DNA from 2 places in the Rhizobium sp. SVR5-2C genome. Region 1 is predicted to be linked to the other one. Evidence: predicted binding sites of a transcription regulator. Region 1 holds the regulator's gene; the other holds the start of a gene.
What was found. Region 1 encodes LexA, which represses DNA repair genes until DNA is damaged. Its sites were predicted from a motif close to TGTTCNNNNTGTGTTCNG; they were not measured.
Positions count from the first base shown of each region.

Region 2: ACPYOI_RS27730 (putative DNA modification/repair radical SAM protein) is a predicted target of LexA. The motif match lies at 2,388-2,405, and genes of this name have one in related genera.

Region 1 is NZ_JBNDHT010000009.1:58,595-69,642, forward strand. It holds gene gltA (citrate synthase) at 1-253, opposite strand, end outside; gene ACPYOI_RS04545 (ComEC/Rec2 family competence protein) at 549-2,981, shown strand; gene lexA (transcriptional repressor LexA) at 2,962-3,678, opposite strand; gene ACPYOI_RS04555 (VOC family protein) at 3,885-4,763, shown strand; gene kdsA (3-deoxy-8-phosphooctulonate synthase) at 4,760-5,602, shown strand; gene eno (phosphopyruvate hydratase) at 5,742-7,016, shown strand; gene ACPYOI_RS04570 (FtsB family cell division protein) at 7,158-7,478, shown strand; gene pdhA (pyruvate dehydrogenase (acetyl-transferring) E1 component subunit alpha) at 7,625-8,671, shown strand; gene ACPYOI_RS04580 (pyruvate dehydrogenase complex E1 component subunit beta) at 8,687-10,066, shown strand; gene ACPYOI_RS04585 (pyruvate dehydrogenase complex dihydrolipoamide acetyltransferase) at 10,083-11,048, shown strand, end outside.
Region 2 is NZ_JBNDHT010000129.1:11,805-18,107, reverse strand. It holds gene ACPYOI_RS27745 (glycosyltransferase) at 1-447, opposite strand, end outside; gene ACPYOI_RS27740 (glycosyltransferase family 4 protein) at 639-1,688, opposite strand; gene greA (transcription elongation factor GreA) at 1,699-2,175, opposite strand; gene ACPYOI_RS27730 (putative DNA modification/repair radical SAM protein) at 2,411-3,643, shown strand; gene ACPYOI_RS27725 (UdgX family uracil-DNA binding protein) at 3,643-5,094, shown strand; gene ACPYOI_RS27720 (T6SS phospholipase effector Tle1-like catalytic domain-containing protein) at 5,117-6,303, opposite strand, start outside.

The DNA.
Region 1 (11,048 bases):
CGAGGAAGTCGCCATGTTCGGCGAGCTGTTCGATCGGATATCCGCGATGCAGCAGAACGCCTTCGTCGCCGTCGATATAGGTGATCTTTGATTCACAGGCCGCGGTCGAGGTAAAACCAGGGTCGTACGTGAAGGCACCGGTGTTTTTATAGAGTGCACCAATATCGATGACGTCCGGCCCGATCGTCCCGCTTTTCACGGAAAGATTGGCGGACTTCTCGCCGATTTTGATTGTTGCGCTTTGATCAGTCATGGTGATCCTCCAACTGGCGGGGGCGGCGCCATAAAAGCGCCACAGGGGTTAAGCGTCCTCAGCGATTGCTATATGATCGAGACGCTAATGCCAAGTTACCGTGACGTCATTTTGTGCATCGCAGTATCAACTTTTGGGCACTGCTGCGATGACAGAAATGCATAGCGGAAGCCGATGCTTGGCTCGGCTTTTTCAGGCTGCATGTGTTTGTCTTTTTTCCGTCATTTATTTATTGCTGAAACCCTCTCTAGACGGCATTCTGGTTGTATTTTAAGGCGCTGCCGGACTGGGGTACATGCCGGAGTTGAGAACGAGCGAAACGCACATCGGCTCGTCAGCAGGTGTTGCAGACAAGCTGCCGCGCGGACGTCTCCCCGCGCCGGTCGACGCTGCGCGATGGCACTTGCAGCGCACGCAAAACAATCGCCCGCGGCTAGCTGCCGTTCCCCAGATGCGCGTACATCTCCAGGCCTCTGTTCTGCGGATGGCGGGCGAGGAAACGGCGCATGGCGCACGGCTGCTGTTTGCGCCCGTCTTTCTGGGGCTGGGTGCGGCAATCTGGTTTGTCGCCGGCGGCGGCGTTTCAATGCGCTCCTCGGGCCTCTGCCTGTTTTTTATGCTTGCGGCGCTCGCCGTGACGAATCGCAACCGTGAGGTGCTGCGCGCTGTCCTGACGGCGCTTGCGCTCATCCTTTGCGGCATATTGGCCGCGCAATTCGAGACGCGGCGCGCGGCAACGCTGATGCTCGATTCCGCCGTGACCACGACGCTGACCGGCCGGGTCGAGCGGCGGGAAGGCGATGGCCGCGGCGGATGGCGTTACGTTCTATCTGTCCGGGCCACGGAGCAGCCGTTGTTGAAGCGGCCGCCGGCGCGGGTTACCGTCGTTGCACGAGGGCGGAAAGCCGAGTTCGAGACCGGCACCTGGCTGAAGGGCAGGGCGCGATTGACGCCCCCGGCCGGGCCAGCGCTCCCGGGCTTGAACGACTTTGCCGTCAAGACCTATTTTGACGGCATCGGCGCCAACGGCTTTTTCTATGGTGCGCCAGTGCCGGTGCCACCGGGGCAGGAGGACGCTCGAAATTTCGGCGAAAATTGGCTGGAATGGCTCTATCGCCTGCGCAGCAGTATTGGCGATCGCATAAGGTCGATCCTGCCCGGTGACACCGGTGCTTTTGCCGCCGCGCTGGTGACGGACGAGCGCCGGGCAATTTCCAGCGAGACGACAGAGGCACTCCGTCAGTCCGGTCTTGCCCATATCATCGCAATCTCCGGGCTCAACATGGCGCTGTCGGCGGGTATTTTCTTTGTCGGATTCCGTTCGATACTCAGCCTCTTTCCGGGTGTCGCTCAGGCCTATCCGACGAAAAAGATTGCGGCGGCGGGTGCTCTGGCGGCGGTGACGGCCTACTTCTTGATCTCAGGTTTTGCCGTTTCGGCCGAACGCGCCTTCATCATGATGGCAATCATGCTGGTTGCAGTCTTCTTCGACCGGCCCTCCATCAGCCTCCGCAATGTCGCGCTTTCGGCACTCCTCATCATCTCAATCTCGCCCTCCGAAATCATGGGTCCGAGCTTTCAGATGTCCTTTGCCGCCACTCTGGCGCTGGTCGCGGGATATGCGCTTTGGAAGGAGCGGCCGATGCGCGAAAGCCCTTTTTCAAAAATGCGATCGCTTCGGCTGTTGGTTTCCGTTTCCGGTTTTCTCGGCGGAATCCTGCTCACATCCGTCATCGGCGGCTTTTCGACAGCATTGTTCTCGATCGAGCATTTCCACCGGCTGACGGCCTACGGTCTGCCGGCCAACCTCGCGGCCATGCCGATCATTTCCTTCGTCATCATGCCTGCAGGCCTGCTTGCCATGCTGCTGATGCCCTTCGGGCTAGACGTGCTGCCGTGGAAGGTGGTGGGTTTCGGTCTCGATCTCGTAATCGCGGTTGCCAAGACGGTGTCGTCCTGGGGCGGCGACATCGGCGTGGGCAGGCTGCCCGGCTGGTATTTTCCGGCAGCGGTCGCCGGCTTCCTGCTGCTCACGCTGCTGCGCACCCGGCTTAGGCATATGGGAACAGCGATCATCGCCGGTTCAACGCTTGCCGTTGCGCTCATGCCCGGTAGAGCCGCGCCAGATGTCGTGATTGCCGAAGATGGAAGTCTTGTTGCAATCGTCAGGCAATCCGCTCTCGCCTCCAACCGCGAACGCCCGCCGGATTTCATTTTCGACCAGTGGAAACGAGCGCTGGTTATCGATGACCACCGGCCGCCAAAATTGCTTGATACCGCCTCGGCCCCGCCTTCGGCAAAAGACGGGGAGAGATTGAGGCTTTCTCCGACGCAACAGGAAGAAGCAAGAGATGCGATGCGGAACGCCGCTTCGGCAGGCCATTTCACCTGCGTCAAAAAAGCCTGGTGCACGGCAGAGCTCGAGAACGGCTCCATCCTCGCAGTGATCGAAAATGCGGCCTATTTCGGCCCGGCTTGCGACACAGCGGATATCGTCGTGACGCCGGTCAAGCTGCGGTCCGGCACCTGCCGATCCGGAGCAATGCTGTTTACCGGCGAAACCCTGAGGAAAACCGGCGCCGTCGAGTTACGCTTTGGAAACGGCGCCGCAGACGTCACAACCGCTTTCGAAACACTCGACCGCCCCTGGAGCCGGCACCGCGCCTATGATTGGCGCAGTGGCACATTTGCCGGGGATGCGTTGCCGGTTAGTGATAGCGGCGAATGAGGCCGACGAGCTTGCCTTGAACCTTGACGCGGTCCGGCCCGAAGATACGTGTCTCATATGCCGGGTTTGCGGCTTCAAGCGCGATCGAGGCTCCCTTGCGGCGGAACCGCTTGAGGGTCGCTTCCTCGTCATCGACCAGTGCGACAACGATGTCGCCGGGGTTTGCGGTATTTGAATTGCGGATAATGACCGTATCGCCGTCGAAGATGCCGGCGTCGATCATCGAATCGCCCTTGACCTCAAGTGCGTAGTGCTCGCCCGACCCCAGCATATCGGCGGGGACGGTGATGTCGTGGGTATTGTTCTGGATTGCCGAGATCGGCACGCCGGCCGCGATGCGGCCCATGACGGGAACGGAAACAGCACTGTTGTTGTCTTCGTTCGCCGGCTTCGGCGGGGCTGCTACCGGCTGCGGTTTGCCGAGGCTACCCTCGATGACGCTTGGCGAAAAGCCGCGGCGCGGCTGAATGCTCGGGCTGTAGGCCTCCGGAAGCTTGATCACCTCAAGTGCGCGAGCCCGGTTCGGTAGGCGACGAATGAAACCACGCTCCTCAAGCGCCGTAATCAGGCGGTGGATGCCGGATTTGGAGGCGAGATCCAGCGCATCCTTCATTTCGTCGAAGGATGGCGGGACGCCGGATTCTTTCATCCGCTCATGAATAAAGAGGAGAAGCTCCTGTTGTTTGCGCGTCAGCATCGAAGTTTAACCCCAGATTCGTGAAACAAAGCCAGAACAGACACTATATGTTCCATATGTGTTCCGCAAGTACCTAAATTTCGGTAAAACTTTTTCTGAAGTGCATTCATTTTGGGACTTTTTGTTTGCCGGGTCACCGCTTGCAGCTTGCATCGGGGGAACAGGCCGCGCAAATCTGGAGCACTGGAAAAATGGAGACGCGCCCGATGCCTCATCCACTGGATCACCTTGTCCTACCGGTCACGGACATCGACCTGGCGCGCGAGCGGCTGGGAAGGCTGGGATTTACCATTGCGCCAGAGGGCGGCCACCCGTTCGGAACGGAGAACGCTTGCATCTTCTTTGCCGACAAGACCTATCTCGAGCCGCTTGGTATCGAGAATGCGAAGAAATGTGAAACATCCGTGCGCGGGGGCAATGTTTTTGTGGCGCGCGACCAGGCTTTTCGCTTCCGGTGCGGCAATGACGGGTTTTCTGCGGTCGCTTTTAGCACAGAGGATGCGGACGCCGATCATTCTGCCTTCATGAATGCCAGGCAGAGCGGCGGCGACATGCTGGAGTTTTCGCGTCCGATCGAAATGCCGGATGGCTCGCAATCGACCGGCGCCTTCAAGCTCGCTTTTGCGGCCGATCTCAGGGCGCCGGATTTCTTTCTCTTTGCCTGCCAGCGCATCAATGCCTTTCCCGCCAACCATGACGCGCTGGAAAAACACGAAAATGGCGTAGCCGGTATTCGGGAGGTCGTGCTAAGCGCGCCGGAGCCAGAAGCGTTTGGCTCTTTCGTCCAACTGGCGGCGTCCGGGGCAAAGGTAGAGAGCACCAGTTTCGGCCTCGCAGTCACAACTCCCAACGTCAAAATCAGTCTGCTGTCTCAGGAGGGGATGGAAGCCTATTTCGATGTCGCACAGCCGTTGGCCGACAAGGGGCTCCGCGGCAGCGCCATCGTTTTCCGCACCCGAGATATTACCGTGACAGAGGCCCTTCTGGCTGCTAACGGGATGACCTATACACGCATCAGCAACAGAGTTCTGGTGAAGCCTGCGCCCGGCCAGGGTGCAATCTTCGCCTTTGAGGAGACCCCATGAGCAATACCAACTCCGAAGTCGCAGTCGGCGAAGGCGCCGGGCGCGTTGTGTTTTCCAACAGCGGCCGGCTGTCGCTGATTGCCGGTCCCTGCCAGATGGAAAGCCGCGAGCACGCCTTCATGGTCGCCGGCGTTTTGAGCGAACTCTGCAAGAAGCTCGGCATCGGCCTCGTTTACAAGTCGTCCTTCGACAAGGCGAACCGCACGTCGCTTTCCGCCCAGCGCGGCATCGGGCTTGAAACGTCGCTGGAAGTCTTCGCCGATCTGAAAAAGGAGTTCGGTTTTCCGGTGTTGACCGATGTCCATACGGAAGAGCAATGCGCGGAAGTCGCTACGGTGGTCGATATCCTGCAGATCCCTGCCTTCCTCAGCCGTCAGACGGACCTTCTGGTAGCCGCCGCCAAGACTGGCCGGGCAATCAACGTCAAGAAGGGCCAGTTCCTGGCGCCGTGGGATATGAAGAACGTCCTCGGCAAGCTGAATGCGACCGGCAATCCGAACATCCTGCTTTGCGAGCGCGGTGCCTCCTTCGGCTACAACACGCTGGTTTCCGACATGCGCTCACTGCCGATCATGGCGGCGATGGGCGCGCCGGTGATTTTCGACGCTACCCATTCGGTGCAGCAGCCGGGCGGGCAGGGTGGTTCGTCAGGCGGGCAGCGCGAATTCGTGGAAACGCTGGCGCGCGCCGCTGTCGCCGTCGGTGTTGCCGGCGTCTTCATCGAGACACATGAGAATCCCGACAACGCCCCGTCCGACGGCCCGAACATGGTCCATCTGAAGGACATGCCGCGGCTTCTCGAAAAGCTGCTGGCGTTCGACGCAATCGCGAAGAACTGACGTTCAAAAGTCTGACATGATCGTGTAATAGGCCACGTACGATCGCTGCAGCGGAGGACGCTCAAAGCGCCATTGTAATTTGCGCGTCTTCGATTAAGACGATTTCAAACGATTTAACCGCCACCGAGCAGGAGAAACCATGACTGCAATTACCGACATTATTGCCCGCGAGATTCTTGACAGCCGTGGCAATCCGACCGTTGAAGTCGATGTCTATCTCGAAGACGGCAGCATGGGCCGGGCGGCGGTGCCGTCGGGCGCTTCGACCGGCGCCCACGAAGCCGTTGAAGTTCGCGACGGCGGCAAGCGCTATCTCGGCAAGGGCGTGGAAAAGGCCGTCGAGGCCGCCAATACCGAAATCTTCGATGCGATCGGCGGCATCGACGCCGAGAACCAGATCCAGATCGACAACATCATGATCGAACTGGATGGCACGCCGAACAAATCGCGCCTCGGCGCCAATGCCATCCTCGGCGTATCGCTCGCCGTCGCCAAGGCCGCCGCCCAGGCTGCCGGTCTGCCGCTCTACCGCTATGTTGGCGGCGCCAGCGCCCATCTGCTGCCCGTCCCGATGATGAACATCATCAACGGCGGCGCCCATGCCGACAACCCGATCGACTTCCAGGAATTCATGATCCTGCCGGTTGGCGCCGATTCGATCCGCGAAGCTGTGCGCATGGGTTCGGAAGTGTTCCACGTCCTCAAGAAGGAACTGTCGGCTCAGGGCCACAATACCAACGTCGGCGACGAAGGCGGTTTTGCACCGGGTCTGAAGAGTGCGCCCGAAGCCCTCGATTTCATCATGAAGTCGATCGAGAAAGCCGGCTACAAGCCGGGTGAAGACATTTTCCTCGGTCTCGATTGCGCCTCGACCGAATTCTTCAAGGACGGCAAGTACGTGCTTGAAGGCGAGGGCCGCACGCTGGAATCCGGCGCCATGGCCGAATACCTCGCCGAACTCGTCGGCAAGTATCCGATCATCTCCATCGAAGACGGCATGGCTGAAGACGATTGGGACGGCTGGAAGGCTCTGACCGACCTTGCAGGCAAGACGTGCCAGCTGGTTGGCGACGATCTCTTCGTCACCAACTCGGAGCGCCTGCGTGACGGCATCCGCATGGGTGTCGCCAATTCGATCCTCGTCAAGGTGAACCAGATCGGCTCGCTGACGGAAACGCTGGATGCGGTCAACACCGCGCATAAGGCGGCTTATACCGCCGTCATGTCGCACCGCTCGGGCGAAACCGAAGATTCCACGATTGCCGATCTCGCGGTTGCCAGCAACTGCGGTCAGATCAAGACCGGCTCGCTGTCGCGCTCCGACCGTCTGGCGAAGTACAACCAGCTGATCCGCATCGAAGAGGGCCTCGGCCCGCAGGCCCGCTATGCCGGCCGTTCGATCATCCGCGGCTGATTGCGCTTAGAACTCAACGATTTGAAACCCGCGTCCGACCGGCGCGGGTTTTTCTTGTCCGGAAAATTCATAGTCAACGGACGGTTAATCTCTCGGGGGTAGGCTGATCGGACTAGGTAATGCGTCAGAGCAAGTGTGCGTATGTGGACAAAGCATCATAAGAAGAAAAAGATCGGCCGTTTGGTCGTTCCGGCGATGACCGTCGCCTTTCTCTCCTACTTCGGCTATCATTGCATTCACGGCGACTACGGTCTGCGCGCGACGGAAGTGTTCGAACAGCGCCGCATTGCCCGCGAACGCGATCTCGCGGCGCTCAAGGCGAAGCGCGAACATCTCGAGCAGCAGGTCGCGCTGTTGAGCGACGGCTCGCTGGACAAGGATATGCTGGATGAAAAAGCGCGCTACCAGCTGAATATGTCGCGCGCCGACGAGATCGTGATCTTCAATTCCTACGCCAATTAACCGAAAATCGGTTAATCGACGATTTTTGAGTATTATCAGTAGTTTACCTCAGAATACGAGCCATGCATTTATGGCATTGCTGTGGCTATATTTCTTCCCTATGGTACGCGCCACCCAATAAACGACAAACCCATAGGGAGGGTTGAATGGCGCCGCGAAAGAACGCGACCGTTTCCAGCCGTAAAGCCAGCACAAAATCCGTAGCCAAGGCCTCTAATGGTGGCCCCGTTGCTGATTTCAATCGCGACGAGGAGCTCAAAGCCTATCGCGAGATGCTTCTGATCCGCCGTTTTGAGGAAAAGGCCGGCCAGCTTTACGGCATGGGTTTTATTGGTGGTTTCTGTCACCTCTACATCGGCCAGGAAGCCGTCGTCGTCGGCATGCAGATGGCGCAGAAGGAAGGCGACCAGGTTATCACCGCGTATCGTGACCACGGCCATATGTTGGCAACCGGCATGAACGCGCGCGGCGTCATGGCGGAACTGACCGGACGCCGGGGCGGCTATTCCCGAGGGAAGGGCGGCTCCATGCACATGTTCTCCAAAGAGAAGAACTTCTACGGCGGCCACGGCATCGTCGGCGCACAGGTTTCGCTGGGCACCGGTCTCGCTTTCGCCAACAAGTATCGTGGCAACGACTCTGTGAGTGTCGCCTATTTCGGCGACGGTGCTGCAAACCAGGGCCAGGTTTACGAGAGCTTCAATATGGCAGCACTCTGGAAGCTGCCGATCATCTATATCGTCGAAAACAACCGTTATGCCATGGGCACCTCGACGGCCCGCGCGACGGCACAGTCGAACTACTCGCTGCGCGGCTCGGGCTTCGGCATTCCGGGCATCCAGGTTGACGGCATGGATGTCCGCGCCGTCAAGGCAGCTGCGGACGAGGCTCTGGAGCATTGCCGTTCCGGCAAGGGCCCGATCATCCTCGAAATGTTGACCTACCGCTATCGCGGTCACTCGATGTCCGACCCGGCGAAGTACCGCTCGAAGGAAGAAGTGCAGAAGATGCGCTCCGAGCAGGACCCGATCGAGCAGGTAAAGGCCCGTCTTATCGAGAAAGGTTGGGCTTCCGAAGACGATCTGAAGGCGATCGACAAGGACGTCCGCGATATCGTCGCCGACAGCGCCGATTTCGCCCAGAACGATCCGGAGCCGGATGCATCCGAGCTCTACACCGACATTCTGCTTTAATCGGGGAGGGAACCCATGCCTATCGATATTCTCATGCCCGCCCTCTCTCCGACGATGGAAGAAGGCACGCTTTCCAAGTGGCTCAAGAAGGAAGGTGACAAGGTCACCTCCGGCGACGTGATCGCCGAGATTGAAACCGACAAGGCGACGATGGAAGTCGAAGCCGTTGACGAGGGCGTTATCGGCAAGCTGCTGGTTCCGGCCGGCACTGAAAACGTCAAGGTCAATGCCAAAATCGCGGTCCTCCTGCAGGATGGCGAGTCGGAGTCCGACATTTCGGCCGCTCCTGCTGCCCAGCCCGCGCCGGCCGCTGCCGCTCCGCAAGTCGAAGAGAAGCCTGCCGCCGCTGCCCCGGTTCCCGCTGAGCCGAAGGCGACCGTTCCGAGCGATCCGGACATCCCGGCCGGCACCGAAATGGTGTCGATGACCGTTCGTGAAGCATTACGCGACGCGATGGCCGAGGAAATGCGCGCCGACGACAGCGTCTTTGTCATGGGTGAGGAAGTTGCCGAATACCAGGGCGCCTACAAGGTGACCCAGGGCCTTCTGCAGGAATTCGGCGCGCGCCGCGTCGTCGATACCCCGATCACCGAGCACGGCTTTGCCGGCGTAGGCGTCGGTGCTGCGATGGCCGGCCTGAAGCCGATCGTCGAGTTCATGACCTTCAACTTCGCCATGCAGGCGATCGACCAGATCATCAACTCCGCTGCCAAGACGCTTTACATGTCCGGCGGCCAGATGGGCGCTCCGATTGTCTTCCGCGGCCCGAACGGCGCCGCTGCCCGCGTTGCCGCGCAGCACAGCCAGGACTATGCCGCATGGTACAGCCATGTTCCGGGCCTCAAGGTCGTCATGCCCTACACGGCGGCAGACGCGAAGGGCTTGCTCAAGGCGGCGATCCGTGATCCGAACCCGGTCATCTTCCTTGAAAACGAAATCCTGTACGGCCAGCACTTCGACGTTCCGAAGCTCGACAACTTCGTGCTGCCGATCGGCAAGGCGCGCATCCATCGTCCAGGCAAGGACGCGACCGTCGTTTCGTGGGGCATCGGGATGACCTATGCCACGAAGGCCGCGGCTGAACTCGAAAAGCTCGGCATCGACGTCGAACTGATCGATCTTCGCACCATCCGTCCGATGGACCTGCCTGCTGTCATCGAATCGGTCAAGAAGACCGGGCGTCTGGTTACCGTCGAGGAAGGCTATCCGCAGTCGTCCGTCGGTACCGAAATCGCCACGCGCGTCATGCAGCAGGCCTTCGATTATCTCGATGCGCCGATCCTGACGATTGCCGGCAAGGACGTTCCGATGCCCTACGCCGCCAATCTCGAGAAGCTGGCCCTGCCGAACGTCGGCGAAGTCGTCGATGCCGTGAAGGCCGTTTGCTACAAATAAGGGGAGGGTATTTTCGATGCCTATCAACATCACAATGCCTGCCCTTTCTCCGACGATGGAAGAAGGCAATCTGGCTAAGTGGCTCGTCAAGGAAGGCGACACCGTCAAGTCCGGCGATGTGATCGCTGAGATCGAGACCGACAAGGCGACGATGGAAGTCGAAGCCGTCGATGAAGGCACGGTTGCCAAGATCGTCGTTCCGGCCGGCACCGAAGGCGTCAAAGTCAACGCGCTGATCGCCGTTCTTGCCGGTGAAGGCGAAGACGTTGGTGCTGCGGCGAGCGGTGCTGGTTCCGCTGCACCGGCTCCGAAGGCTGAGGCCGCTGCCGCGCCCAAGGCCGAAACCGCTCCGGCGCAGTCCGCGCCTGCGGCGGCTCCGGTACCGGCAGCAGCCCCTGCGGCAGCGTCGGTCGATGCCAATCGCACCTTCTCCTCGCCGCTCGCACGGCGCCTCGCAAAGGAAGCCGGGATCGATCTCTCCGCGGTTGCCGGCTCCGGTCCGCACGGTCGCGTCGTCAAGAGCGACGTCGAAGCCGCCGTTGCCGGTGGTGGCGCCAAGGCCGCACCGGCTGCTGCCGCTGCACCGCAGGCTGCCGCAGCGCCGGCTCCCGTCGCCAAGGGCGCTTCCGAGGAGGCTGTTCTCAAGCTCTTCGAGCCGGGCTCCTACGAGCTCGTGCCGCACGACGGCATGCGCAAGACGATCGCCCGCCGTCTGGTGGAATCGAAGCAGACTGTTCCCCACTTCTACGTCACCGTCGATTGCGAGCTCGATGCGCTGCTGGCGCTTCGTACCCAGCTCAACGACGCTGCGCCGAAGTCGAAGGACGGTGTTCCGGCCTACAAGCTCTCCGTCAACGACATGGTCATCAAGGCCATGGCGCTCGCGCTGCGCGATGTTCCGGATGCCAACGTCTCCTGGACCGAGAACAACATGGTCAAGCACAAGCATGCCGATGTCGGCGTCGCCGTGTCGATCCCGGGC
Region 2 (6,303 bases), on a different contig from region 1:
TTCCTTCTTGGCGTAACGCGCCTCGACGTTCTTGTACATCGTCTTCTGGAGAGTTGTCAGATCTCCGGCAGGCGGACGGGCACGCAAAGGGGCGCCGAGTAGCACGGCACGGCTCTTTCGATAACCGTCGATCATTCTGACAAGCCAGTCTTCCGCCGCCTCCTCGTCATCGTCGACGAACAGCAGCAGATCGGCGTCGGCTTTGATCGCTTCCTTTGCCGCGCGGTTTCTGCCGAACGGTATGCCTAGCTCCGTTTCCAGGACGTAGAGAAGCGGTGCCTGCGTAAACTTCGGACGGTTGGCTTCCACAATCGGCAGTGTGGCCTGCTGGCTGTCATTTTCAACAATCAGGAACGTCACCGTGCAGCGGTCGGGCAATTGCATGGCAGCCCATGAGCGAAGCAGGGCATTGACCATCTCCGGCCGACGACGGGTCAGTGCCGACACATATATATTCAAATTCTGCTCAGCTCTCGACATCGTCTGTCGCGGTCCAATCAATTGCTTACTACCAAGGTCGGCTTCTTCTAGGCGATTTTGTCATAGGCGTAAACATTGCTTGCGCAACCATACACCGTTCGTCGTGGGTTGATGTCCTTGGTTGTTGGTTCGCCGCTCGTTGCGGAAAATGCTCACCGCTAATGGGCAAGCATTTCTTCGTAAATGGCGCCGATGGCAAGCGCTTCGCGCATCAAGTCGAAATCCGATCTGGTCTTCTCCAGAGCTTGTTTGCCAAGGGTTTCGGCGGCTGCCGGGTCAGCAAGATACGGTGCGATCGCTGCCGTCAGCGCTTTACCATCGCCGGCAGCAACAACGGTACCGTTTACCCCGTTCTCGATCATCTCCGCATAGGCCCCTGCGTCCGAGGCCACCACGGCGGTCTGCGATGCCATCGCCTCCAAAGGCGTCAGCCCGAATCCTTCGTTGCGCGAGGGGGCGACATAGAGCGTCAGGCGCCGGTACCACACCTTGATATCCGGCACCTCGCCGAGAAACACGATCCGGTCGGTCAGTCCGGCCGCGGCGATTTCGGATCTGAGCTGGTTTGCAAAGGCGGTGTGTTCTGGCGTAACCCTGCCGGAGATCACCGCCGTCCACTCGGGAAATTTCGGCAATAGCTCGATCATCGCCTTGACGAAGAGATCCGTGCCCTTCTGATGGCGGATGCGGCCGAAGCAGCCGACGAGGTATTTGCCGGGCAGGCCGGTCGCTTCGATCGCGTCTTCGGCGGTCTGCGGCGGGTGGAAGAGGTCGAGATCCACGCCGTGGCGGATCACCGTATGCGGGACTTCGAGGAAGGAGCCGGAGCGGGCGCTGGTGGCGATCACGGCGTCCATCTGGCGGATCAGGAAGCGTGTGTAGCTCGTGTGTCGCCGCTGCGCCGCCGAGGTGAACAGCAGTTTCAGCGGCATGCGAAAGACATGCTTGAGTATTATCCCTGCCGCCATCTCGTTGTTTCGCCGCGCATGCCAGATGCGATGGCGGCCGTTGCGTGGCCGGCGCCAGAGCCCGGCGAGTTGCGTCCACCGGAGCTTGGGCAGGTGATCCGGCAAGCCGGGACCCAGCGTCGCGATCTTCACGCCGAGCTTGATCTGGCAGGGGATGAGCTGAACGATCGTGGACGTGACGCCGGAAAGCCGGCGCTTGAAGTTCGGCGCAATGATCTCGACGTCGCGGATATCAAGCACGATCTGACGATCAGCCCCAGGAGATCGACAGAACTTCGTAGGCCTTCGAGCCGCCTGGCGCGTTAACCTCAATGGAATCGCCGACTTCCTTGCCGATGAGCGCACGGGCGATCGGGGAGGAGATGGAAATGCGGCCGGCCTTTACGTCGGCTTCCTGGTCGCCGACGATCTGGTAGGTTTTTTCTTCCTCGGTGTCTTCGTCGACAAGCTTGACCTTGGCGCCGAACTTGATCTTGTCGCCCGACATCTTCGCAAGGTCGATCACCTCGGCGCGGGCCGTCAGATCTTCCAGCTCAGCAATGCGGCCCTCGTTGTGGCTCTGGGCCTCCTTGGCTGCATGATATTCGGCATTTTCCGAAAGGTCGCCATGGGCGCGGGCTTCGGCGATTGCTTCGATGATGCGAGGGCGCTCCTCCTGCTGACGCCAGCGCAGTTCTTCCTGCAGCTTGACGAAACCACCCTGTGTCATCGGAACCTTATCTACCATTTTCCTGTCCTTCGCACTTCGCGTCCCAGGCAGAGACACAAAAGAAAACAGGTCCCGAAGGGGAACTTCGGAACCGTGCAATAATCATAGCTGCCTGCTTATAACAGATCGCCGCCGCGGATTTCCATAAAATTCGTATTGATGATCGATGCCCGGCTCACGGTTCGCTGGCGTACGGTCAAAACCAGCCGCTCCGCATTGACTTTTAAAGGCGGAACATATAGTGAACATAACGATGAAGAAGTCGCTCAAAGAACGATTGGCCATCCTTTCGGACGCTGCGAAATACGATGCTTCCTGTGCTTCCAGCGGCACAACGACACGTCATTCAGCGGCAAGTGGCGGGCTCGGTTCGACGGAAGGTTCCGGCATCTGCCATGCCTATGCGCCGGACGGCAGATGCATATCGCTGCTCAAGATCCTGCTCACCAATTTCTGCATCTATGATTGCGCCTATTGCGTGAACCGCTCCTCCAGCAATGTCGAACGGGCTCGCTTCACGCCGGACGAGGTGGTCTGGCTGACGCTGGAATTCTACCGGCGTAACTATATCGAGGGACTGTTTCTCTCCTCGGGCATCATTCGCTCTTCGGACCACACGATGGGGGAGATGGTCCGCATCGTGCGGGAGTTGCGCACGACGCATAATTTTCGCGGTTACATCCATCTGAAATCGATCCCGGAGGCTTCGCCCGAGCTGATCGATGAGGCGGGGCTTTATGCTGATCGGCTATCGCTCAATATCGAGTTGCCGACCGATAGCGGCATTGCCCGGTTGGCGCCTGAAAAGAAGCCGTCCAGCATTCGCCGCTCGATGGGCGATCTTCGGCTGAAGATCGAGGCGGCCGAGGAGCCGACGCTTCAAACGAAGCAGCGCAAGCGGTTCGTTCCGGCAGGGCAAAGCACGCAGATGATCGTTGGAGCCGATGGGGCGAACGATGCGACCATCCTGGGCGCCAGCGCGCAGCTCTACGGCAGCTACGGGCTTCGACGCGTTTACTATTCGGCGTTCAGCCCCATTCCTGACGCGTCAAGGAACCTGCCGCTCATCAAGCCGCCGCTGATGCGTGAGCACAGGCTCTATCAGGCGGATTGGCTCTACCGGTTCTACGGCTTCGGCATAGACGAAATCATTTCTCCGCAAGCCGGCGGAATGCTGGATCTCGACCTCGATCCCAAGCTTGCCTGGGCGCTCGGTCATCGCGCCGACTTTCCGATCGACGTCAACAAGGCCGATCGTGAAAAGCTGTTGCGGGTGCCAGGCCTTGGCACAAAGACGGTGAAGGCCATCCTGTCCGCCCGCCGCTTCCGCACGCTTCGTCTTGAGGACCTGTCGCGGCTCGGCGTCTCGATCCGGAAGGTGCAGGCCTTCGTCACTGCCGAGGGCTGGACGCCCCGCCGCCTGATCGACCGTCCGGACCTGCGCGCCATGTTCGAGCCGAAGCCTGAACAGCTTAGGTTGCTCTGATGCGCCGGATCGTACTGGAGGGGCGGGGAGATTTCGGCGAATGGCGTGATGCCGCTCGGGCCCTTGCGGCAGCCGGCGTGCCGCCCGAGGAGGTCGAATGGCTGGAAAAGGGCGGCGACAAGCAGCTTTTCTGGAAACACGACGCCCTGCCGCCCCAGCCCGCCGGCGGGCAGAAGCAGATGACAGTGCCCGCTGCCTTCATCGAGGTGGCGAGCGCGGTGATCTGTCATTCCGATCCTATCCGCTTTTCGCTGCTCTACCGGCTGCTCTGGCGGCTGCAATCAGACAAGAAGCTGCTCGACGTCATTTCGGACGAGGATGTCTCGCGCGTGCGCCTGATGGAAAAGAGCGTACGTCGCGACGCGCACAAGATGACCGCTTTCGTGCGCTTCAAGGAAGTCGGTTCCGGCATTTCGATGAATGGCCGGCGCAAGTTCCTCGCCTGGTTCGAACCAGACCATCATATCGTCGCGAAAACGGCGCCGTTCTTTCAGAAGCGCTTCAACGACATGGACTGGATCATCCTGACGCCGAAGGGCTCGGCGGGATGGGACGGCCGGAAGCTGACGATCAGCAACGAACCTTGTGAAAAGCCCAATTTGACGGACGCCGCCGACGAACTCTGGCGCACCTATTACGCCAGCATCTTCAATCCGGCCCGCCTCAAGGTGAAGGCGATGCAGGCGGAGATGCCGAAGAAATATTGGAAGAATCTGCCGGAAGCCGATCTTATCCCCAGGCTCATCGCCAATGCCGAAAGCGAGGTTCTCGCCATGGCGGAGCGGCAGGCGACGCAGCCGCTGCCGTTCCATGACCGGCTGCAAGAGGCTGCGGGCAACGCTCCTGCGCAACCAAAGGCACCGGGCGGAACGCTTGAGGCGCTTCGTGAGGAGGCGGCCACTTGCGCGCGCTGCCCGTTGCATGCAAGGGCGACCCAGACGGTATTCGGGGAGGGGCCAAGTAATGCCGCAGTGATGTTCGTCGGCGAGCAGCCCGGCGATCAGGAAGATCTCGCCGGCCGCCCCTTCGTTGGTCCTGCAGGGAAGGTCTTCGATCAGGCGATTGCGGAAGCCGACATCGACCGCGCGACGCTTTACGTCACGAACGCCGTCAAGCATTTCAAATACGAGCCGCGCGGCAAGCGCCGCATCCACCAAAAGCCCAATATGGGCGAGGTGAAGCATTGCCGCTGGTGGCTCGAGCTTGAAATCGAACTGGTGAAGCCGAAGTTGATCGTCGCGATGGGCGCAACGGCGCTCGCTTCTCTCACCGACACCAAGCATCGGCTTTCGGACATTCGCGGGCAGGCAATTCCGATGGCCGATGGGCGGCTGTTGTTTGTGACGGTGCATCCAAGTTACCTTCTTCGCATTCCCGACGAAGTGCGCAAGGAAGAGGAACTCGCACGGTTCACGGCGGATATGCGGCACATCAAGCACTTGGCGGCGTAGCCGCAGAGAATGATTCAAGCCGTTAAGAAACGAAGTTAGGGTTGGAAGGCAGGTTCGGCGGATCGTAGGAGCCGGCGTCCATTCGCTCCTTGACCGAGACATGGATCAGCGCATCGTCGGGAATGAAGCGGCGGTCGCTTTTGGGCAGATAAAGCGCGCTCCGGTTCCCGTGCTCACGCCAGGAATGTTCCGGCACGCGCCGCGGGACGTATTCAAGGATTTTCCATGCGGCGGTCATGGAGTCGTGGAGAGGTGCCGTGGGCTCCAGCGGTACATATTTCTTGTTACCCTTGCCGAGCACGATGTCGTTGACCGTGCGCGTGACATAGATGAGGCCGGCCGCCCGCGTTTCCTCGATCATCCAGGCGAGCGGGATCTTGACCGCTGCGCTCTGCGCCTCCGGATAGCCGCCGCCGATATCACCGTGGACCCCGGCAAACCACACCTCGCGGAAATTCTGCTTCACAGGCGGTGTTTTCGGCCGGAACGGGCGGCCCCAATATTCCTGGTCCAGCTCCCAAAGCTCTGGCTGGAACAGCGTCCGCTGCTCGTCAATGGCGACCGCGTGGCGTACCCATTCGACGCTGGGGTTCTTGCGGGTGAACGGATGTGTCTTGAATTGTGGAAACCATTTGCCCGGCTCGATCACCGAGGCCACGGTATCGAAAAGACCGAGGAGCTTGATCGGCGGACGGTCGTTCCGCAGCGTGCGCTCGTAGAGCTGCATGGCGGCGAAGGCCGAAGGCGCCTCCTCTCCACCATCTTCGCCGCCGCCAAGCCGCTCTTCTTGCTGCGGAATTCCCTTGTAGGTCCTGTAGGCATAGTCGAGCAGATTGAGGTGATATCGGCTCGTCAGGCCGAAGGCATGGATGAAGCCTGCCAGGACTCGCGCCGAATAGGCGCCGCGGCTGAAGCCGAAGATATAGATGCGGTCGCGATCCGGATGCCGCCGGTCGGCGGCGGTCGGGCCGCGATCGTAGTTCTCCACCAGAAAGCGGTAGGCTTCCTTGACGTTCTGGTCGAGGCCCCAGCCGGTCGCTAACCCGAGAACCTCATAGGTGTTGCGGTAGAGCTTTGACCAGGCGTTCGCCGCGCCGAAAGTGCCGACGCCCGGATCGTAGTAGACAATCTGCTCATCCGAGCGCTTGAGGGTACCAAACAGCCTGAGAACATTGGTCCTGTCGGCCGATATCTCGTTCGACGTGCCAT